Regions from separate parts of the Pseudomonas sp. AC211 genome, predicted to be linked through region 3. Evidence: predicted binding sites of a transcription regulator. Region 3 holds the regulator's gene; each other region holds the start of a gene.

Region 1 (7,378 bases), 370 kb from region 3:
GAGCGAGGCGATTCAAGGCGAATTCGAGGTGCCCGATGCCTTGCGGCTGCCGTCTACGATGCAGGCTGCGATAGACCGCTTGCAGCGCAGCACGCTGGCGCGCGAGCTATTCGGCAACGAGTTCATTGACGGCTACATTGCTACCAAGACGTTGGAGCTCACCAGCTTCTACGATGAAATAACGCCGTGGGAGCGCCGCGTGTTGGCGGCCCAAGCGTAAGCGTCACCGTGCCGGACCACTGGGGTCCGGCCTCTATTTCAAGGAGCCGTTCGGAAAGCCGATGCGTCGAATCTGGAAGTCTTTTCGAGCGCTTTACTTCGCCAGCCTGCTGATGCTGATTGGCTCGGGTTTGTTGAGCACCTACCTGGGCCTGCGCCTGGCCGCCGATAAAGTCGACTCGCTGTGGGTCGGCGCCTTGATGGCGGCGTATTACTTCGGCCTGGTGCTCGGCGGCAAAATCGGCCACCGGCTTATCGCCCGCGTCGGCCATATTCGCGCGTATGTGTCATGCGCCGGCATCGTGACGGCGGCGGTGTTGGGCCATGGTCTGCTCGATTGGTTGCCGGCCTGGACGGTGCTGCGGGCCATCGTCGGCGTCGGCATGATGTGTCAATACATGGTCATCGAAAGCTGGCTCAACGAGCAGGCCGAAGCCAGTCAGCGCGGGTTGGTGTTTTCCGGCTACATGATCGCTTCGTACCTGGGCCTGGTGCTCGGCCAACTGGTGTTGATCGTTCACCCGGCGCTGGGGCTGGAGCTGTTGATTCTGGTGGCGTTGTGTTTCTCGCTGTGCCTGGTGCCGGTGGCTATTACGCGCAAGATTCACCCAGCGCCGATGCGTCCGGCGCCGCTGGAGCCGCGCTTTTTTATCGACCGCGTGCCGCAATCGTTGCAAACCACATTGGTGTCCGGGCTGATCATCGGTTCGTTCTACGGCTTGGCGCCCCTGTACGCCGCGCGGCAAGGGCTGAGCAACGAACAGGTCGGTTTGTTTATGGGCTGCTGCGTGTTTGCCGCACTGGTGGTGCAGTGGCCGCTGGGGTGGCTGTCGGACCGCCACAACCGCGCCGTGCTGATTCGCGGTTGCGCCTTGTTGCTGGTGCTGGCGGCGTTGCCGTTGGCGGTCATGCCCAGTGTGCCGCTGGAGCTGTTGTTGCCGATTGGCTTCGCCTTGAGCCTGCTGCAGTTCAGTTTGTATCCGCTGGCGGTGGCGTTTTCCAATGACCATGTCGAGGCAGAGCGGCGGGTGTCGCTGACGGCGATTTTGCTGGTGACCTTCGGCATTGGCGCTTGCGTTGGGCCGTTGGTGGCGGGCGGGCTGATGCGGCAATTCGGGCCGAACATGCTGTTCGCCTTCGTGTGCTTCTGCGCCGCGGTACTGGTGCTGCGCATTCGCCCGGATGCGGTCACCAACCTGCATCAGGTCGACGATGCGCCACTGCATCACATGTCCATGCCGGACAACATGACCAGCTCGCCCCTGGTGGCCGCTCTAGACCCTCGCGTTGACGAGCAGATCGTTCACGACCAGATGCAAACCCAGACGCCGCCAGATGTGGATCACCCGGCGGACACCAAGTCGACCTGACGTTCGCCGCACCAACAAAAACGCCACCTCATCGGGTGGCGTTTTTATTTGAGCGCGGGTTTAGTCGTCCATGTCGTCGCGACGGGCTTCGCGTTGCAGTTGGTACACGAAACGGTCGATCTGACGCTGCTCCAAGCCGTTCATTCGATGGAAGCGCATGCCGGCAAAGGTCATGTCGAGCTTTTCGTCGTACACGAGATGGCGCAGCTCCACCGCCGTGGTCATCGCGCCGAAGGGCAGCTGCGCAACCAGGCGTTCGTACACCTGGCCAGACTGCAGGCCTTTGCTGGCGTCGCCGGAAAAGCGCAGCTTGCAGCCGGTGGCAGAGATGTCGAGCAGATGACCTTTGATGGGGCTTTTCAGGCGCTCGCCGCTCAATTCGATCTTCACCGCTTGCGCTTGCTTGAGCGGGGCGCGGTAGGCGTTGCGACGTTGGTGATAGAGCACCTCGGTCGGCATCGGGCACCAATAGCAGTTGGAGCCTTCGAGCTGCCCGACTTGAATCTGTTGGGTGTATTCCCAAGCGATGCGCACGCCGTCGTGGAAACCTTCGATGCGAAAGCTTTCTCCGGCTTTGAGAAAACGTTCGCCATCGTTGGGCACCATTTCGTCCAGCGCCACGAGGCCGCGTTCACGGTTGATCTGAATGATGAACGTCTGGAAGCGCTGCGAGCGCTCGTCGAAGGTGATGATCAGCGGGTCGCGGTGTTCTTCTAATTGGCGCAGCGCCGCGAAAACTTCCAGCGGAGCTTTCAGGACTTTCGGTGGTTGCGGGCCATCACCCGCGGCGAAGGGGTTGGACACGGTCCAGAATTCTCCGAGCAAAATACGGTGGCACGACCCAGGTTGGGTTCTAGCATACTGGCATTCTGCCGGTACGTCCCTTGCCCCTTGTTATTAGTTTCAGGCCTGACTGAGCGGGCGCTGCTGGCCGATTCTAGCGGCACCACCGCGACTGTCATAGAGCCCTGGCGTGTCGGCATTACCGCGCAGAATGCCGAGCATGCCGCCGACCGAGGCCTGGTTCACTCGAATCAAGCGGCCGTTGCGCGTGTTGGCAGCCTGGCAGCGTTCCAGCAGCGCACTGAGCTCGGCCCCACGTGCCAGCAATTCGGCGCCCACAGGCGACTGTTCGGCCACGGCGTTAAGGCCGCTTTGGTCGGCTTGGAGTGAGAGGGAGGTGAGGAGCTTGTTGCGTTCGGCGCCGTGTTGGCCGAGCACCGCGAGCAGGGGTTGCTTGTCGGCCAGAATGCTTTCCAGACGAGGCAGGTCGCGGTCGGTGAGGGCTTGGAATTCGGCGTCGATCAGCTCAAGTAACTGCGAGGCGGTGCCGATGTCTTCGTTGAACAGGTGCAGCAGGGTCGTATCGTGCATGGCGAACTCTCGGAGTTAGGCGTCCAACAACACCCCCAGAGTCGCCCGCTGACGGGTTAACGCTGGGATTCGAAATCGAGCAGTTTACTGGCTACGCGTTTGCTGTCGACTTGGTAGCTGCCGTCGGCCACAGCCTGTTTCAGGCGAGCCACACGTTCTTTGTCGACAATCGGTTGATCACTAAGTTTGTCGGTAACTTTTTGCAGCTGCTGAGCTTGTTGGCTGAGCTGAACCGACTCACCGGTTTTAGCGGTGCTTTGTTCGGCAGCGTTAGCTGGCGCGACGGGTTGCGTGGCGCTCGCGGTATCAGTGCTCCGGCCAGTTTGGGACGCGTTGGTACGCCCAGTGCTGGTGGACGCGGCGGCATTATTTAGCCGGTTGATATCGATAACCATGATGCAAAACCTCTACGGTGTTTGGACGCTTGCCTAGCTTGTCGGCGCTGGTTGAAGAAACTTTAGGATTTTTTTTCACCGACTTTTGGCTGCGTCCAGCTGGGCGCCAGTGTATGAAAACGGACAGCAAATTGCCCGGAAAAATCCAGCTACATGCCAACTTCCACTTGGCCTGGCCCCACCACTCGCGCTTTCACCACCCGTTTGGAACTGAGGTTACGCACACGAATTTGCTCGCCCAGCACGCCGTCCGATAGCGCTTCACCTTGCATGCGCACATTGATGCCGCCCTTTTTCGCGCTGATCACTACTTGGTCGCTTTTGCTCACTGCCTTGGCTTGCTCGATGGTCACCGGCGCCAGCACTTGATCGGTCATCACCCCGCGCGTCAGGGTGGTGCCCAGCACCTGGCCCATATCGGTCATGTAACCCTGCGTCAGCAGGCGCCACATCCCGCTCCACCAGCGCAACGTCGGCCTCGCTGAGTTGCACGCCGCGCTTTAATGGCCGAATCGCGATGACCACCTTGCGGTACAGCTTGACCTGGGCGGGCACGAAAACTGTCCAAGGCGTGGAGCCCTCGCAGCGGATCCGCACCGTCACCCGACCAACGGGCTGCGCCGGGCTTTCGAGTGACGCGCTCAAGTCTTCGTCGCATAACGGCAGCTGCAACCGCGGGTCGAGTCGATTAATTTGAATCTCTTGCCGCGCCTGGATTTCGCTACGCTCTAAATAGTCCTGAACCGTGACCTCAAGAAAGCCTTGGCTTGCGCCGATAAGTTGTTCAGGTAATGTCAGCTCAGCGGCCGCACTGTTAACATGGCCTAACGCCAGCAAAGCCAGCCATGATCCGGCTGTCCGCAGTGGCCGGAAAGAGAAGCGTCGAGAAAGTGGCGTTTTCAGTTTCATGCTCAGCTACAAAGCAAAGCCCGTGCCGGCTGCTAGGCTGAAAGCGGGGGCACGGTGGTCAACATATTAATGAGGGGCAGGGTATGGCCGGAGTGATGGACTCGGTTAACCAGCGTACGCAGTTGGTGGGGGCAAAACCGACTGGAGCTGTTGTTATTCCGCCTGGACAGCAAACAGTTGTACGGCATCAACGTGTTCAAAGTGAAGGAGGTGCTGCAGTGCCCCAAGCTCACGATCATGCCCAAATCCAGCCCGGTGGTTCGCGGGGTGGCCAATATTCGCGGCGGTACCATTCCCATTCTTGACCTGTCCATGGCCACCGGCCGTGCGGGCCTGGCGGATCTGGACAGCAGCTTCGTCATCATCACCGAATACAACACCAAGGTTCAGGGCTTTCTGGTGCGCTCGGTTGAACGCATCGTCAACATGAACTGGGAAGAAATCCATCCGCCACCCAAGGGCACCGGGCGCGATCACTACCTCACGGCAGTGACCCACCTGGACCAGCAACTGGTGGAAATTATCGACGTGGAGAAAATCCTCGCCGAGGTGGCGCCTATTTCCGAAGCCATCACCGCTGGGGTGATCGACGTCGAGACTCAAGGCAAGGCGGTGACCAAGCACGTGCTGATCGTTGACGACTCGTCAGTGGCACGAAAGCAGGTCACCCGTTGTCTGCAGTCGGTGGGCGTTGAAGTGACAGCGCTTAACGATGGCCGTCAGGCCCTGGAATTTCTGCGCAAGTTGGCAGACGAGGGCAAGCGTCCGGAAGATGAATTCATCATGTTGATTTCCGATATCGAAATGCCGGAGATGGATGGCTACACGCTGACAGCGGAGATTCGTGCGGACTCGCGCATGCAGAAGCTGCACATCCTCCTGCATACTTCCCTGTCGGGCGTATTCAACCAAGCTATGGTGAAGAAGGTGGGGGCCGACGATTTCCTCGCCAAATTCCGGCCAGACGACTTGGCCAACCGCGTGATTGAACGCATTAACGTTTCAGATTGAAGCTGAGGGCCGCACGGCCCTTTAGCAAACCTACAGGTATGGTGAGGCAGCGCTAGTGTCTTCAGGTAACGTGGATTTTGAGCAGTTCCGGATTTTCCTGGAAAAGGCCTGTGGCATCGTGTTGGGGGCCAACAAGCAGTACCTGGTCTCCAGCCGGCTCAACAAGCTGATGGAACAGAACAGCATCAAATCCCTCGGTGAACTGGTGCAACGCATGCAAAGCACGCCGCGCGGCGGGCTGCGCGAGCAGGTGGTCGATGCCATGACCACTAACGAAACCTTGTGGTTTCGCGACACCTATCCCTTCGAAGTATTAAAGAATCGCGTCTATCCCGAGCTGCTCAAAGCCAACCCCAGCGCGCGTTTGCGCATCTGGTCGGCGGCGTCTTCCTCGGGGCAGGAACCGTATTCGTTGTCGATGGCTACCGATGAGTTTGAGCGCAGCAACCTGGGCCAGCTCAAAGGCGGCGTGCAAATCGTTGCCACCGATCTCTCCAGCGCCATGCTGCAAGCCTGTAAATCGGGGGAGTACGACAGCCTGGCGATTGGCCGGGGACTCTCGCAAGAACGTTTGCAGCGTTACTTCGATCCCAAAGGCAACGGCCGTTTTGCCATCAAACCCGCCATTCGTACCCGCGTTGAATTTCGTGCACTGAACCTGCTCGACAGCTACGCCAGCCTCGGCAAGTTCGACATCGTGTTCTGCCGCAACGTGTTGATCTACTTCTCGGCCGAAGTGAAGAAAGACATCCTGCTGCGCATTCACGCCACCTTGAAGCCGGGCGGCTATTTGTTCCTCGGTGCATCCGAAGCGCTTAACGGCCTGCCGGATCACTATCAGATGGTGCAGTGCAGTCCCGGCATCATCTACAAGGTTAAATAACGTCGTAGCGATGCCAAAAAGGGAGGCCACGTGCCTCCTTTTTTATCGCCATGCGTTTGCCCTTGAGCGGCAAATTTCTATCACGTCCCCGCCGTTGCCATTGCCGGGCAGCGGAAAAAGCTTTGCCGGTTTCGCCGGGAAATCGACTCGCCATATCGCCAATATACTGATTTATAAGCAATAAATTAGTTGGCACAAGCATTGCTATATGTCTTGCACAGAAAACCTGTTGGCCCATTGGCAAAGGTTCGCAGACATGAGCATCAGCTTCGACTCAGCACTCGGCATTCACGAAAAGGCATTGGGCTTTCGCGCTCAACGCGCCGAAGTGTTGGCCAACAACCTGGCCAACGCAGACACCCCCAACTTCAAAGCCCGCGACCTAGACTTCGCCTCGGTGCTCGCCGCCCAGGCTGAAAAGAGCCAGCGCTCGCCGGTTTCCCTGGCCACCACCAACACCGGCCACATCGCCGCTGAAGGCATGGCCATTGCCGACCCGGGCCTGAAATTCCGCGTGCCGACGCAGCCCTCGATTGACCAAAACACGGTCGACGAGCAAATCGAGCAATCCAATTACGCAGAAAACGCTGTGCAATTCCAAGCCAGCTTCACCCTGCTGAACGCCAAATTCAAAGGCCTTGTTGCTGCGATTCGCGGCGAATAACGGAGACCACTGCCATGTCCCTTTCCAGTGTGTTCAATATCGCCGGTACCGGCATGAGTGCTCAGACCACCCGCCTGAACACCATCTCCAGCAACATTGCCAACGCCGAGACTGTGTCCTCCAGCGTCGACAAAACCTACCGCGCTCGTCATCCGGTGTTTGCCACCGTGTTTACCGACCAGCAAGCGCAGCAAAACGGCGACCGTGGTTCGCTGTTCGCCGACCAGGACAACTCGGGTCGTGGCGTGCAGGTCATGGGTGTGGTGGAAGACCAGAGCAGCCTGACACCGCGCTACGAACCCAATCACCCGGCGGCGGATAAGGACGGCTACGTCTATTACCCCAACGTCAACGTGGTGGAAGAGATGGCCGACATGATCTCCGCCAGCCGCGCGTTCCAGACCAATACCGAAATGATGAATACCGCCAAACAAATGATGACCAAGGTGCTGACCCTGGGTCAGTAAGCCGGACTTAGGGTAAGAAATGGCCGTCGATAGCGTAAGCAACCAGTCATCGATCCTTGATCAGTACGCCATCAAGGACACTGGTA
Region 2 (7,378 bases), 1.6 Mb from region 3:
CGCTCTTGGAAGCGACGGAGACGGGAGGCTGCGTATGCTCGATTACATCGCGTTGGGAATTCTGTTTTTTGCGGGCTTGGTGTTGTTCTACGGAATTATCGTGATGCACGACATCCCGTACGAAATCGCCGTACACCGTAACCATCCTCACCAGGACGCCATTCATGCGGCAGGTTGGGTCAGCCTGTTTACCCTGCATGCGCTGTGGCCGTTCTTATGGATCTGGGCCATGTTGTACCGCAGCGACCGCGGCTGGGGCTTCAACCCGGCAACCGGGGCCGCCCTGCCCTCGTCCGACTTGGAACTGCAACTGAGCGAACTGCGCGAACGCATCGAGCGGCTCGAGCGCGACGCGGCTGAACCTGAGCCGCCGCAGGTGGAGATTCCTACTCCTACACCGACCCAAGCTGCCATCGACAAGGACGTTTAGCCATGGACCTGCTACTAATCCTGACGTACACCGCGATCTGCGTGGCCATCTTCAAAATCTTCCGAATTCCCCTAAACAAATGGACCGTTCCCACCGCCGTGCTCGGCGGCATTCTGCTGATCGGCGCGCTGATTTTTGTGATGAATTACAACCACCCCTACTCCGAGGTGGCGCGCTCGTATTTCGTCACCACGCCGGTGATTCCAGTGGTCACGGGCAAGGTCATCGAGGTGCCGGTGGAAGGCAACCGCATGATCGAAAAAGGTGACGTGCTGTTTCGCATCGATCCCAAGCCATTCGAATGGCGGGTAAAAGCCATCAAGGCGCAGTTGGTGTCCGCCCGCGCCGACCAGAACCGCGCCAGCGAATTGGTCAAACGCGAAGTGGGCAACCGCCGCAACGTCGACCTGGCCACCGCGCAAGTCGACAACCTTGAAGCCCAGTTGGGCCTGGCTCAGTTCGAACTGGACAACACCGTGGTGCGTGCACCCGCGCGCGGCTTCGTCACCCATGTGTCGTTGCGCCCCGGCATGATGGCCAGCCAGTTGCCGCTGCGCCCCTCCATGGTGTTCGTGCCGGATGAAGGCCCGTACTTCACCGCGTGGATGCGCCAGAACAGCCAGCTGCGACTGACCCCTGGCGATGAAGCCGAAGTGGCTTTCGATGGCATTCCCGGAAAGGTGTTCTCTGGCAAGGTCAAGCAGGTGCTAGGCGTAATTGGCGAAGGCCAGGTGCAACCCTCGGGCACCTTGATCAGCTACAGCGGCTCGCCGCCACCGGGGCGCGTGCCCGTGATTATCGAAATCACCGACCCCGCCTACGCCGAGTACGCCGCGCGCATGCCGGGCGGCGCCTATGGCCAGGCGGCGTTATACAGCCAGCACTTTCACCACGTGGCCATCATGCGCAAGATTCTGCTGCGCATGGCCGCCTGGATGAACTACATCTTCCCCTTCCATTAACAGCCCCGGCGGAGGAATCACCATGGCCAACGCGAAGAAAAAACCCAGCGCCGAATCGACCGCAGGCGCCGAAAGGCTCAAACGCAAGGTGTACGACGCCGAGCTGAAAAAGCTGCACGTAGAGCTGGTGAAATTGCAGCAGTGGGTGCAGCAGGAAGGCTTGAAGGTGTGCGTGGTATTTGAAGGTCGCGACGGCGCCGGCAAGGGCGGCACCATCAAGGCGTTGACCGAACGGGTGAGCCCGCGCGTGTTCCGCGTGGTGGCGCTGCCGGCCCCGACCGAGCGGGAAAAAGCCAAATGTATGCGCAGCGCTACATCACCCATTTGCCCGCCGCTGGCGAAGTGGTGATCTTCGACCGCAGTTGGTACAACCGCGCTGGCGTGGAACGGGTCATGGGCTTTTGCACCGACGAGCAGTCGCACACCTTTTTGAAAGTGGTGCCGCTGTTTGAAAAGATGCTCGTGCAGTCGGGCATCATCCTGCTCAAATACTGGCTGGAAGTGAGCGCCGAAGAACAAACCCGGCGCCTGCAAGAACGCATTACCGATGGCCGTAAGCTGTGGAAACTCACGGCCATGGACGTGAAATCCTATGGCCGCTGGGACGACTACACCCGCGCCCGCGATGACATGTTCGCTGCTTCAGACTCCTCTTGGGCGCCCTGGTACATGGCCCGCTCCGAAGACAAACGGCGCGTGCGCCTGAATATCATCAGTCACCTGCTCAAGCAGATTCCCTATAAAGCCGTGGTCGACAAACAGCCGGTGAAACTGCCCAAGCGCGGGAAGATCGGCACGTACAAGGCGGCGCCTTATCCGTTCAGGATGGTGGCTGAGAAATATTGAGGGGTAGCGGTAACCGACAAGCCGTCTAACAGGCCCTGCCGTTTTACCGGGAACGTTCGCCGTTTGCGTCGACTCCACTACGAGCGACCAATTTTGCAAACGGGGAACGCCTACGTTGTCTGACTCACCCAACGCCAACGGCACTCGGTGGCGGTCTTTTGTGGCCGACACGCTTGCTCTGCTGCTGTTCTTCACCACCACCGGCATCATCAACGAGCGCTTCGTCGCGGGCATGAGCTGGCAACAGGTGTTGGAGGCCCGACTTATTGGCGCTGCATTGATGGTGTTTTGCGGACGGCCATATGGCCTGTGGCGAGATTGGGTGATGCGCTTCGCCGGCGCTGGCCGCCTGTCGCAGCTGGCCTGGGATTCCTTTGCCCTGTTGAGTTTTCAGGTGCCCATCTACGCCGCGTTGCTGGCGTTGGCCGGCGCCGACGGCGAGGCCGTGTTGCGCGGCACCCTGGGCGTAAGCGTCATCATGCTGGTATTGGGGCGCCCGTACGGCGCCTTTCTAAACGTGGTTCGACGCGGATTCGGGTTGGCTGAGGGTGGCGAACGTCCAATGTCATTGAAACGTTGAGGGCCAGCCCCGGCCCTGCTCGCTGCTTACCGATCCTGAGACGAGTGATCCTGCACTGCCACGTGCGGCTGTTGCGAGGCCGCTGCGCTGAACATCCCTAACGAGTCCAGCGACGGAACGCGGCCCAGGCAGTTTCTGCGACACAGCACACCTGATTGCAATTCCAGAGAAATGCGGCTGAGCGTGTCGGCGTTTTCCATCAAGCCTTGCGCTACATCCCAGATGCGTGTCGCGGTCTGGTTGTCTTGGGCGTAGCGCGACAGCTCCATGAGCAACGTGTAGGCCCGACGGCTCTCTACCGCGTTCTGCTGCAATGACCGGAACATTAACCACGTGGAAGTTGCCATGGGATTCTCCTAAGACTGAACACGCACTGAGCAGCTGCTCGCGCTGATGTGCTTAGTTTTAGGGATGACGTCCGATCAGCTAGTAGGGAAACGCTCACGCACGCGTAGGGAACGCGGGATAGTTTGTTGATAGCGCACCAGCGCTCGGTAAGTTGCGCCAAACCATGCCCGCCTCGTAGCGCACCAGCCCGCTGGAACCCGAACCCGTGTGCAACCCTCACACCACGCTGTTTCGCTGCAAATCACTGACATGCCCAACGTCGGCCGCAACCAGTCGCTCCAGCAACTCAGCGCGGGCCTGGCCGCCGCCGGCGTGCACAAATTCCAGTTCCGCGGCGGTCAGCACCACGATGGGCACCAACCTCACGGGTGACAGCGGCATGTCCGCCAGCACGTCGTTGAAGTCCGGTTTAGGACCGCCAAGCAGCACGCCCAGAGCGTCGTCTGCGGTGACGAAAAGCGCCGGCAGTGCCGCACCGATGGCGCGCGATTGGCTGACGCCCGGCAGCTCCATCGACAACGCACCGTATTGCTCCAACTGCGCGGTAATGCCACCGGCGTCAGCCACAATCTGCGCGACGTGCTCAAGCAGTTCGAAGGCCCAGGAATCACTTAACGTCGACACATCGCCAGGCGTGCCGCGATGCGCCGGCGCAATGTCTGCCGTTTCAACAAACAGCTCCATTTCAAAGCCGTTGCCGAACCCTTCGGCATCATCGAACGGATCGCTCAGGCCATCGCTGGCCAGAATAATGCGCTCACCACGGCGCACCACGCGGTACGCCTGGCGTGTCGACGGCCACGCCGGCCCGCCTGTGAAGGAAGGACTGAGAAAATACCCCAACACATCCTTTTCTACCGATCCCACGCTCTGCCAGTGACGGTCCAGCGCGGCATGGGTGGCCCTGCGCGCTTCGTCAGCGCTGTCTACCAGAGAAGGCTCCGCCAGGCGGGTTGCCGGCTCGGCGGTGGATGCGGTGGAGGGGCGAAGTGCGTTACGCAATCTGTCGAATAAGCTCATGGGCAATCCTTGCATGAAGAAATGAAGAGCCGGTCAAACGCGGTCTCTGTAGGAGCGAGCTTGCTCGCGAAGCTTTTTAACCAACATAGAAGCGAGCTTGCTCGCGAAGCTTGCGATCAACAGCCGGGCTTAATCGTAAGCAAACTGGTCAACCAACCCCAGCCTGGGCACCCGGCTGTTGGGCAGCAGCAAAGCGCCGGGAGCGATAACGGCATTTGCGCCGATTTTGCTGCCATCGCCCACCAGCGCGCCGAATTTGTTTACGGCCGTGTCGATCACCTGATCGCCGTGGCGAATCTTAATGGCTGCACCATCCAGCTCATTGCGGTAATTAGCGATGATTGCGCCGGCTTCGATGTTCACGCCCTCGCCAATCAATGAATCGCCTACGAAGTTGAAATGCGCCAACTTGCTGCCCGCCAGCATAAAGCTGCTTTTGATTTCGCAGCTCGGCCCAACAATGCAATGACTGCCGAGGAAAACGCCCCCACGCAAGTACGCACCCGCCGCTACGAAAGCGCCTTTGCCAACAATGATGGCGCCCTTGAGCACGGCGCCTTCCTCGACGGTGGCGCTTTCATGAATGGCGCAATCTGCGTAGCGCCGATACCCCTCTGGCAGCCGCGTCAGCAGCGCCAGCACGTGTTCCTCGCATGCCTGCGTCACCTGCCAAGCGGCAACGGGGTCCAGGCCAAGCGTGTCCCATCGGGCAATGAATGTACGGATCTCGGGTTCGTTCAACGCAGCGCTTCCTGTCGAGTGGGGCTCGCAAACGTAGATCGGCGATTGGCCAATTAATTCATTTACCGCCTGCACCTGCGGGCCACGCTGCGCTGACCTCAGGCGCCTTCGCGCCGGCCCAGGGTTGTTCCACACGCACCGTCATGTCCCGCCAGACGGCACTCATGCTTGTTCCAGGCCGGACGATAATTTGCGTACGCCAACAACAAAAAACGGGAGCCCCCCTGCATGCGTCAGCTCAAAATCGCCCCTCGCGCCATCCTCAGTTTTTCCCTCATTGGGGTGCTGGTGATTCTGTTGGGTTTTGTTTGCCATGTATCAGCTGAAATCGGTACGTCAACAAGGGGAAGACCTCTCCGACAAAGGTATTCCCAGCCTTTCTGCGCTCAGTAGCCTGAACGAAAGCATGCTGCGCCTGCGCATCACCGCCTACCGTCTGCTCGTTGACCGCGACGCAGACAAACTCGTGGCAACGGTGGCGCGTATTGATGAGCTGAGCGGCCAGGTCGATCAGGCGTTGGCGCGCTATGAAAAACTTATCGACGACGACCAGGAGCGCGCCCAGTACCAAACCTTTCAGCGCGTGGTCAGCGATTACAAAGCGGCCAACCGGGAGCTGGTGCAGCTTTCCAACGCCAACCAGCCCGACGCGATGCGCGCGCTGTTGGGTGGCAACTACAAAAAAGCTTCGGATGAACTGGGCGTGCAGATGGCGCAGCTGATCAAAATCAACCAGGACGGCGCCGCCGATTCCGATAAAAAAGCGGACGACGGATATGCCGCTGCGATGACTGGCGTGATGGTGTTTATCGCCGTCGCCGCAGTGCTCACCGGTTTCATGGCGCTGCTGTTCACCCGCAGTATCACTCGGCCATTAACCGAAGCCGTGGCCGTGGCGCAGGTGATTGCCAAGGGCGATCTCACCGAGTCGTTCGAGGCGACCGGCACCGACGAGCCCGCGCAATTACTGGCCGCGCTGAAGGTGATGCAACAAAACCTGAAGCAGACCATTTCCGCCATCGCCGACTCCTCTAACCAGCTTGCTTCCGCTGCTGAAGAACTCAACGTCGTCACGGAAGATTCCACTCGCGGGCTGCACCAGCAGAGCAACGAAATCGACCAGGCCGCCACGGCAGTGAATGAAATGACCGCTGCGGTCGATGAAGTAGCACGCAACGCCGTCGCCACCTTCGAGGCGTCCAAAGAATCCACCCAGACAGCAAAACATGGTCAGCAACAGGTGACCAAAACCGTCGACTCCATTGGGCTGCTATCGGACGACGTCACCCGTACCGCCGAACAAGTGAGAAACCTGGGCGACGGCGTGAGCAGCATCAGCAAGGTGCTCGATGTGATTCGCGCCATCGCCGAGCAAACCAACCTGCTGGCGCTCAACGCCGCCATTGAAGCGGCGCGGGCAGGCGAAGCCGGACGCGGGTTTGCCGTGGTGGCCGATGAAGTGCGCGCCTTGGCACACCGCACGCAAACCTCGACGCAGGAAATCGAGCAAATGATCGGCACCATTCAGCAAGGCTCAGCAGGCGCCATGAGTGCGATGGAAACCAGCACCCAGCGTGCTCGTCAGACCCTTGAAATTGCCCAGGACGCCGGCGGTGCCTTGCAGCGCATCACCGATGCGATCAGCCAGATCAGTGAACGAAACCTGGTGATTGCCAGCGCCTCGGAAGAGCAAGCCCAGGTGGCTCGCGAGGTTGACCGTAATCTGGTCAATATCCGCGACCTCAGCGTGCAAACCTCAGCCGGCGCCAACCAGACCACCGCTGCCAGTCAGGAACTGTCCCACCTGGCGACCAGCCTGAATGGGCTGGTGAGCCGCTTCAGGGTGTAAACCTCGGCTAAAGCCCCACAAAAAAGCCCGGCCGACGCCGGGCTTTTTTTGTGGTTACACCGGCGCATCCAACAGCACCCACAGCTCGGTAATCTTGCCGTCCGTAACGTGCGCTACATCGACGCCACTGACCACCACCGGCCCGTTTTTCGGCCCGGCCTGCCAGCGCAAGTAGCCCAAACCGTGGTGGCCGATCGCGGGGCCGGTCGGGGTGAAAGCGAAGTCGTCGCCAAACTGTTCAAGCAACGCGCCCGCCACCTCGCTGATGGCGGCTTGGCCGTGGACGACGCCGGCCGGTTCATACAGCCTCGGCGCGCTGGCGAACAACTCGCTTACGGCGGTCGCGCGCGTAGCCGCGTTACGTTCGTTGAATACACGCTCAAGGTTGGCACGCAGGAGCGCGTCGAAGTCGGGTTCGTGGGTTGCTGTGGAGTCGGTCATAAGTCACCTGTTCAGAAGGTTGAAACGTCGCCGGGGTGTCGACGTTGAAAGGGTTGCTGTCAGGCGGTGAAGCCGCCGTCCACAAGCAGTTCAGCGCCGCTGATAAAGCCGGCCTCAGCGCTGGCCAGATAAGCCACGGCGCTGGCGATGTCTTTGCCTTC
Region 3 (7,378 bases):
GCGTCAACAAGAGCTGCTGCCGGCTCAGCGCGCGCAAGAAGTTAAAGAGCTCGGCTGGGACGACGTAACGCCAGTGGACATGGTGGGCCTGGAAGTGGGTTATCGCCTGATTCCGCTGGTGGACCGTAACCAGGGTGGGCAGTTGCTGGCGCGGATCAAAGGCGTGCGCAAAAAGCTCTCACAAGAGATGGGCTTCCTCATGCCCTCGGTGCACATCCGCGACAACCTCGATTTGCAGCCCAACGCCTACCGTTTGACGCTCATGGGCGTAAGCCTGGCCGAAGCGGAGATTTACCCGGATCGCGAATTGGCGATCAATCCTGGCCAGGTGTTCGGCACGCTCAACGGCGTGGCCGCCAAAGATCCGGCGTTCGGCCTGGAAGCGGTGTGGATCGACCAGTTCCAGCGCGATCAGGCGCAGTCGTTGGGCTACACCGTGGTGGACGCCAGCACCGTGGTCGCCACGCACCTGAACCAGGTGCTGCACAAACATGCCCATGAATTGCTCGGCCACGAGGAAGTGCAGCAACTGCTGCAGCTGCTGGCCAAGGGCTCGCCGAAACTGGCGGAAGAACTGGTTCCGGGCGTGGTGTCGCTGTCGACTCTGCTCAAGGTCCTGCAATCGTTGCTGCAAGAGCAGGTACCGGTGCGGGATATCCGTTCCATTGCCGAAGCCATCAGCAACGTGAAGAGTCAAGATCCCGCCGCCATGGTGGCCGCAGTTCGCGTCGCGCTGTCGCGCTCAATCGTCCAAGGCATTGTGGGACTAGAGCCGGAGCTGCCTGTGATCACCTTGGAACCCAGGTTGGAACAGATATTGCTAAATAGCCTACAGAAGGCCGGTCAAGGCTCCGAGGATGGCATTCTTTTGGAGCCGAGCATGGCCGAGAAGCTGCAGCGTTCCCTGGTGGACGCCGCGCAACGCCAGGAAATGCTCGGTAAGCCAGCGATTCTGCTGGTAGCCGGTCCGGTTCGGGCGATGCTCTCGCGGTTCGCACGGTTGGCAGTACCGACCATGCACGTGTTGGCGTACCAGGAAATCCCAGACAACAAGCAGGTCACCATCGTTGCCACGGTGGGTCAGAACTGAACTGAGGCTTAGGTCATGCAAGTTAAACGCTTTTTCGCCGCCGATATGCGTCAAGTCATGAAGTTGGTTCGCGATGAGCTGGGCGCCGATGCGTCCATCATCGGCACGCGCCGTGTCGCCGGAGGCGTGGAACTGACCGCGGCCCTGGACTACCAGGCGCCGGTGATGCCTGCCCGCCAGCCGAACCCTGAGCTTGAGAACGAGCTGCGTCGCACGCAGTCGATGCTGGTGTCGGCGCAAGCCGATCTGGCCACCCGTGTGGCCGGCGAAAAAATGAAAGACGGCCAGTTGTTCGCCAACGAATCCATCGTGGCGCCAGAATTGCCGGCCTCGTTCGTTCGCCCAGAGCGGCCAAAACCGGCTGCCGCGCCTGCGCCAGAACCTGCGAAGGCGGTGGCAACCGACCAGCGCAGCCTTGATGCCATGCGTTTCGAATTGAACGGCCTGCGCGAGCTGATTGAAGTGCAACTGGGCTCGATGGCCTGGGGTCAGATGCAAAGTCGCCGTCCGCAACAGGCTGCGCTGTGGCGTCGTCTGCAACGCATGGGCTTGCCGGCAGAATTGTCGCGCGTGCTGCTGGAGCGGGTGTCTGCAGTGTCCGAGCAACGTCAGGCCTGGCGCATGATTCTCGCCCACCTGGCCCACGCCATCAAAACGCCAAAAGTCGAGCCGCTGGAAGAGGGCGGTGTGATCGCGCTGGTTGGCCCGGCTGGTATGGGTAAAACCACTACACTGGCAAAAATGGCGGCGCGTTATGTTTTGAAATACGGCGCGCAACACGTGGCGCTGGTGAGCATGGACAGCTACCGCATCGGTGCTCAGGAACAGCTGAAAACCTTGGGCCGCATTCTTAATGTGTCGGTGACGCAAGTGGATCCCGGCACCTCGTTGACCCAAGCGCTGGAGCCATTGGCGCGCAAACGTGTGGTGCTGATCGATACCGCCGGCTTGCCGGGCAATGATCCGGCGCTGCACATGCAGTTGGAAACCTTGGCGGGTCGTGGGGTCAAATCGAAAAATTATCTGGTTCTGGCCGCTACCAGCCAGAGCCAAGTGCTCAAGGCGGCCTACCATAGCTATAAGCGTTGCGGTCTGACTGGCTGTATTCTTACCAAGGCCGATGAAGCGACCAGTTTGGGCGAGGTTTTAAGTCTGGCTATAAGCCAGCATCTACCGGTAGCCTATCTGGCAGACGGTCCGCGCATTCCAGATGATCTGCATGTTCCACGCAGTCATCAGTTGGTGAGTCGCGCCGTGAGTTTGCAGGCGCCTCAGGAGCCCAGTGAAGACGCCATGGCCGACATGTTCGCCGGGCTGTACCAGAACCCGGCGCGTCGCGCAGGCTGATTCGCTGTAGAGCAAGGCAGTAACGAAATTTAGTCGTTCAGGTGGGCCCGGTGCCGGGCCTGAACGTAATCAGCCAAGTGGCCTCAGTCGAGCTAGACAAGGTGTGTAGATAACATGGGTATGCATCCCGTACAGGTGATCGCGGTGACTGGCGGCAAGGGTGGCGTCGGCAAGACCAATGTATCGGTCAATCTTTCCCTGGCCCTGGCTGACCTCGGTCGGCGTGTGATGCTGATGGACGCCGACCTCGGCTTGGCCAACGTCGACGTGCTGTTGGGCCTGTCGGCCAAGCGCACCCTGGCCGACGTCATCAGTGGCGAATGCGAGCTGCGCGACGTGCTGCTGCAAGGGCCGGGCGGCATCCGCATCGTGCCGGCAGCCTCCGGCACGCAAAGCATGGTGCAGCTCACGCCCATGCAACACGCTGGCCTGATTCAGGCGTTCAGCGACATCAGTGACAACCTCGACGTATTGGTGATCGACACCGCCGCCGGTATCGGCGATGCGGTGGTGAGTTTTGTGCGCGCGGCCCAGGAAGTGATTGTGGTGGTGTGCGATGAGCCCACTTCCATCACCGACGCCTACGCCCTGATCAAACTGCTGAACCGCGACCACGGCATGAGCCGTTTCCGCGTACTCGCCAATATGGCGCACAGCCCACAGGAAGGTCGCAACCTCTTTGCTAAGCTGACCAAAGTGACTGATCGTTTCCTCGACGTCGCCTTGCAATACGTCGGCGCTGTGCCTTACGACGAGTCGGTACGCAAGGCGGTACAGAAGCAACGCGCAGTTTATGAGGCCTTCCCTCGCTCCAAGTGCGCGCTGGCATTCAAGGCCATCGCGCAGAAGGTCGACACCTGGCCGTTACCAGCCAATCCGCGTGGGCACTTGGAGTTCTTCGTGGAGCGTCTGGTCCAGCAACCGCTTGCTGATACGGCCGTATGACATCAGGCAATGGGCTCCGTATGTATAGCAAGGCACAGGCGCAGGACTCCCAGCACCAGTTGATCGAGCGTTACGCGCCTCTGGTCAAACGCATCGCCTACCACTTGCTGGCACGTTTGCCGGCAAGCGTGCAGGTGGAAGATCTGATCCAGGCCGGCATGATCGGTCTGCTTGAAGCGTCAAAGAAATACGACTCCAGCAAAGGCGCCAGTTTTGAAACTTTCGCCGGCATTCGCATACGTGGATCTATGCTGGATGAGGTACGCAAGGGCGATTGGGCACCGCGTTCGGTGCACCGCAACAGTCGCATGGTCAGTGACGCAATCCGAAAAATTGAAGCCCGAACGGGTAGAGACGCTAAAGATCAAGAAGTTGCGGCCGAACTCCAATTGAGTCTCGAGGATTACTACGGCATTCTTGGCGACACTTTGGGCAGCCGCTTGTTCAGTTTCGACGACCTTCTTCAGGACGGCGAGCACACAGGTCTGCGTGAAGACGCTGGCATTACCCACTTCGAGCCTTCGCGCGATCTGGAAGATGAACGCTTCCAATCGGCATTGGCGGCGGCCATCTCTGGACTGCCTGAACGTGAACAGTTGGTGTTGTCGCTGTATTACGACGAAGAACTGAATCTCAAGGAAATTGGCGAAGTGCTGGGGGTCAGCGAATCGCGGGTCAGCCAGTTGCATAGCCAGTGTGCCGCTCGTTTGCGTGCACGCTTGAGCGAGTGGCGCGCTAGCTGAGCGGCACTGCCAGTTTCTCGATTCAACGCGCATCCAGGTGCTGGGTGCGTTTAGGACTGTACGGAGGTCGACTTGGACAAAAACATGAAAATCCTCATCGTTGACGACTTCTCAACGATGCGACGGATCATCAAGAACCTCTTGCGTGACTTGGGATTCACCAACACCGCTGAGGCTGATGACGGAACCACCGCTTTACCCATGCTGCAAAGCGGCAGCTTCGACTTTCTCGTCACTGACTGGAACATGCCGGGTATGACCGGTATCGACCTGTTGCGTGCGGTTCGCGCCGATGACCGTCTCAAGCACCTGCCGGTGCTGATGGTGACCGCCGAGGCCAAGCGCGATCAGATTATCGAAGCGGCGCAGGCCGGGGTGAATGGCTACGTAGTGAAGCCGTTCACAGCTCAAGTGCTGAAAGAGAAGATCGAAAAAATCTTCGAGCGTGTTAACGGCTGATCCCGGCCGTGGGGGCAATATGGCGCACGACGATCTACCCATGGGCGACCTTGAGTCGTCCCTAAAATCCAATGCCCGCGAGCTCGTTGATAGCCTTGAGAAAGGTAATTTTGGCGAAGCGGTGCAGCTCATTCATGAGCTCAACAAAGTGCGTGATCGTGGTCTTTACCACGAAGTGGGAAAACTGACGCGTGAGCTGCACAACGCCATCGTCAACTTCCAGCTTGACCCACGCGTTCCACATGCCAAGGAAGTGTCGCAAATCACCGACGCCACCGAACGCCTGAACTATGTCGTGACGATGACCGAGAAAGCGGCCAATCGCACCATGGATCTGGTGGAGCAGAGTGCGCCGCTGGTTAACGACCTCAACGATGAAGCCACTGCGCTGGGCGCCGACTGGGGTCGCTTTATGCGCCGCGAGTTGGGTGCCGAAGCTTTCCGCGAATTGGCCAAACGCATCGAACTGTTTCTCGCCCGAAGCGAACGTGACAGCAGCAAATTGTCGGGGCACCTCAACGACATTCTGCTCGCCCAGGATTACCAGGACCTCACCGGTCAGGTGATCAAGCGCGTTACGCAACTGGTTACCGAAGTGGAAAGCAACCTGCTGAAACTGGTGCTTATGGCCAGCCAAGTGGACCGTTTCGCAGGTATCGAGCACGACCATGCCGTGCTGCGCGCCGAGCAAGAACAACAAAAAGAGCCTTCTCATGGTGAAGGTCCGCAGATTCATGCCGATAAGCGTGAAGACGTCGCTTCCAATCAGGACGACGTGGACGATCTGCTATCAAGCTTGGGATTCTAGGGAGCACACAGATGAGCTTCGGCGCCGATGAAGAAATCCTCCAGGACTTCCTGGTAGAGGCCGGCGAAATTCTTGAGCAGTTATCGGAACAATTGGTCGAGCTGGAAAGCCGCCCGGATGATTCCAATCTGCTCAATGCGATTTTCCGCGGATTCCACACCGTCAAAGGTGGCGCCGGCTTCCTCCAGCTCAATGAGCTGGTGGAGTGCTGCCACATTGCCGAGAACGTGTTCGACATCCTGCGCAAGGGTGAACGGCGCGTTGACTCGGAGTTGATGGACGTCGTTCTCGAAGCTCTTGATGCCGTCAACGGCATGTTTTCTGAAGTGCGCGAACGCACCACGCCGACACCGGCTACGCCAGAGCTGTTGGCGGCGCTGGCGCGTTTGGCCGAGCCGCAGAGCGCCGCAGAATTGGCCGCTGCGACTGCCGAACCAGAGGCTGAACCCGAACCCGACGTTGCCGAGGCGCCTGCTGCGGCAGAAGCCTCTGGCGATATCACCGACAGCGAATTCGAGCAACTGCTCGATGCCCTGCACGACGAGCCCAAAGCGCCCGTAGCAGCCGCCAGCGGCGATGAAATTACCGACGACGAATTCGAATCGCTGCTCGACCAGTTGCACGGCAAGGGCCAGTTCGCTGCTGCCCCGGCCGCGCCCGCTGCGCCGGTCAGCGTGCCGCCTGCCAGTGCGGCCCCGGCTGCTGCCGGTGGTGGCGATGAAATTACCGATGACGAATTTGAAGCGCTGCTGGACCAGTTGCATGGCAAAGGCAAATTCGTTGAACCCGTCGCTGAACCGCAAACACCCGCCGCGCCAGTAGCAGCGGCAACGCCTGCCGCGAGTGGCGCGGGTGACAACATCACCGACGATGAATTCGAGGCCTTGCTGGATCAACTGCACGGCCAAGGCAAATTCGTAGAACCCGCTGCCCAGGCGCCAGTGCCGGCCGCCGCCGCGCCGGCGAAAGCCGCTGCACCTGCGCCCAAGCCTGCCGCGAAAGCCGAGCCGGCCAAACCTGCCGCCCCGGCTAAACCTGCCGCTGCGCCGGCCCCTGCGCCCGCTGCTGCCGCCGCTGATAAAGCCGGCCCGGCTGCCGAAGCGGAAACCACCGTGCGCGTCGACACCGCGCGGTTGGACGAAATCATGAACATGGTCGGCGAGTTGGTGCTGGTGCGTAACCGTCTGGTGCGCCTGGGGCTTAACAGCGGCGACGAGAACATGTCCAAGGCCGTATCCAACCTCGACGTGGTCACGGCGGATCTGCAAACCGCGGTGATGAAAACCCGCATGCAGCCAATCAAGAAAGTGTTCGGGCGCTTCCCACGTCTGGTTCGCGATCTGGCCCGTAGCCTTAAGAAAGAAATCAACCTGGAGTTGGTCGGTGAAGAAACCGACCTCGACAAAAACCTGGTTGAGGCACTGGCCGACCCGTTGGTTCACTTGGTGCGCAACTCGGTGGACCACGGTATCGAGTCGCCGGAAAAACGCGAAGCCGCCGGCAAAAGCCGCGGCGGCAAAATCGTGCTGTCGGCGCAGCAAGAGGGTGACCACATCCTGCTGTCGATTTCGGACGACGGCAACGGCATGGACCCCGACGTCTTGCGCGCCAAAGCGGTGGAGAAGGGCGTGCTCGACAAAGACGCCGCCGACCGCCTCAGCGAAGCCGAATGCTACAACCTGATTTTCGCCCCGGGCTTTTCGACCAAAACCGAGATTTCCGACGTGTCCGGCCGTGGCGTGGGCATGGACGTGGTGAAAACCAAGATTTCCCAGCTCAACGGCATCATCAACATTTACTCGGCCAAAGGCCAAGGCACCAAGATCGTCATCAAGGTGCCGCTGACCTTGGCGATCATGCCGACCTTGATGGTCATGCTCGGCAACCAGGCGTTTGCGTTCCCGCTGGTTAACGTCAACGAAATCTTCCACCTCGACCTGTCGCGCACCAACGTGGTCGACGGTCAGGAAGTGGTGATTGTGCGGG

Evidence for each region. The regulator FliA, encoded in region 3, starts transcription of late flagellar genes. The targets are predictions, from matches to a motif close to CTAAAGTTTNNNNNNNNNNNGCCGNTAA.
Region 1: flgM (flagellar biosynthesis anti-sigma factor FlgM) is a predicted target of FliA. The motif match lies at 3,397-3,424, and genes of this name have one in related genera.
Region 2: ACZZZP_RS14735 (methyl-accepting chemotaxis protein) is a predicted target of FliA. The motif match lies at 5,089-5,116, and genes of this name have one in related genera.

What each region holds. Positions count from the first base shown of each region.
Region 1 is NZ_OZ409830.1:1,132,544-1,139,921, forward strand. It holds partial or broken gene ACZZZP_RS05435 (glutamine synthetase family protein) at 1-220, shown strand, start outside; gene ACZZZP_RS05440 (MFS transporter) at 282-1,589, shown strand; gene ACZZZP_RS05445 (flagellar brake protein) at 1,650-2,393, opposite strand; gene ACZZZP_RS05450 (flagellar protein FlgN) at 2,493-2,963, opposite strand; gene flgM (flagellar biosynthesis anti-sigma factor FlgM) at 3,020-3,358, opposite strand; partial or broken gene flgA (flagellar basal body P-ring formation chaperone FlgA) at 3,508-4,267, opposite strand; partial or broken gene ACZZZP_RS05465 (chemotaxis protein CheV) at 4,351-5,278, shown strand; gene cheR (protein-glutamate O-methyltransferase CheR) at 5,334-6,161, shown strand; gene ACZZZP_RS05475 (hypothetical protein) at 6,154-6,363, opposite strand; gene flgB (flagellar basal body rod protein FlgB) at 6,418-6,825, shown strand; gene flgC (flagellar basal body rod protein FlgC) at 6,840-7,292, shown strand; gene ACZZZP_RS05490 (flagellar hook assembly protein FlgD) at 7,312-7,378, shown strand, end outside.
Region 2 is NZ_OZ409830.1:3,132,702-3,140,079, forward strand. It holds gene ACZZZP_RS14700 (DUF3302 domain-containing protein) at 35-430, shown strand; gene ACZZZP_RS14705 (HlyD family secretion protein) at 433-1,392, shown strand; partial or broken gene ppk2 (polyphosphate kinase 2) at 1,415-2,238, shown strand; gene alaE (L-alanine exporter AlaE) at 2,354-2,818, shown strand; gene ACZZZP_RS14720 (hypothetical protein) at 2,845-3,165, opposite strand; gene ACZZZP_RS14725 (suppressor of fused domain protein) at 3,383-4,186, opposite strand; gene ACZZZP_RS14730 (LbetaH domain-containing protein) at 4,316-4,927, opposite strand; gene ACZZZP_RS14735 (methyl-accepting chemotaxis protein) at 5,241-6,776, shown strand; gene ACZZZP_RS14740 (nuclear transport factor 2 family protein) at 6,831-7,217, opposite strand; gene ACZZZP_RS14745 (3-oxoacyl-ACP reductase family protein) at 7,277-7,378, opposite strand, start outside.
Region 3 is NZ_OZ409830.1:1,498,172-1,505,549, forward strand. It holds gene flhA (flagellar biosynthesis protein FlhA) at 1-1,090, shown strand, start outside; gene flhF (flagellar biosynthesis protein FlhF) at 1,106-2,437, shown strand; gene fleN (flagellar synthesis regulator FleN) at 2,552-3,382, shown strand; gene fliA (RNA polymerase sigma factor FliA) at 3,379-4,125, shown strand; gene ACZZZP_RS07330 (chemotaxis response regulator CheY) at 4,210-4,584, shown strand; gene ACZZZP_RS07335 (protein phosphatase CheZ) at 4,604-5,392, shown strand; gene ACZZZP_RS07340 (chemotaxis protein CheA) at 5,404-7,378, shown strand, end outside.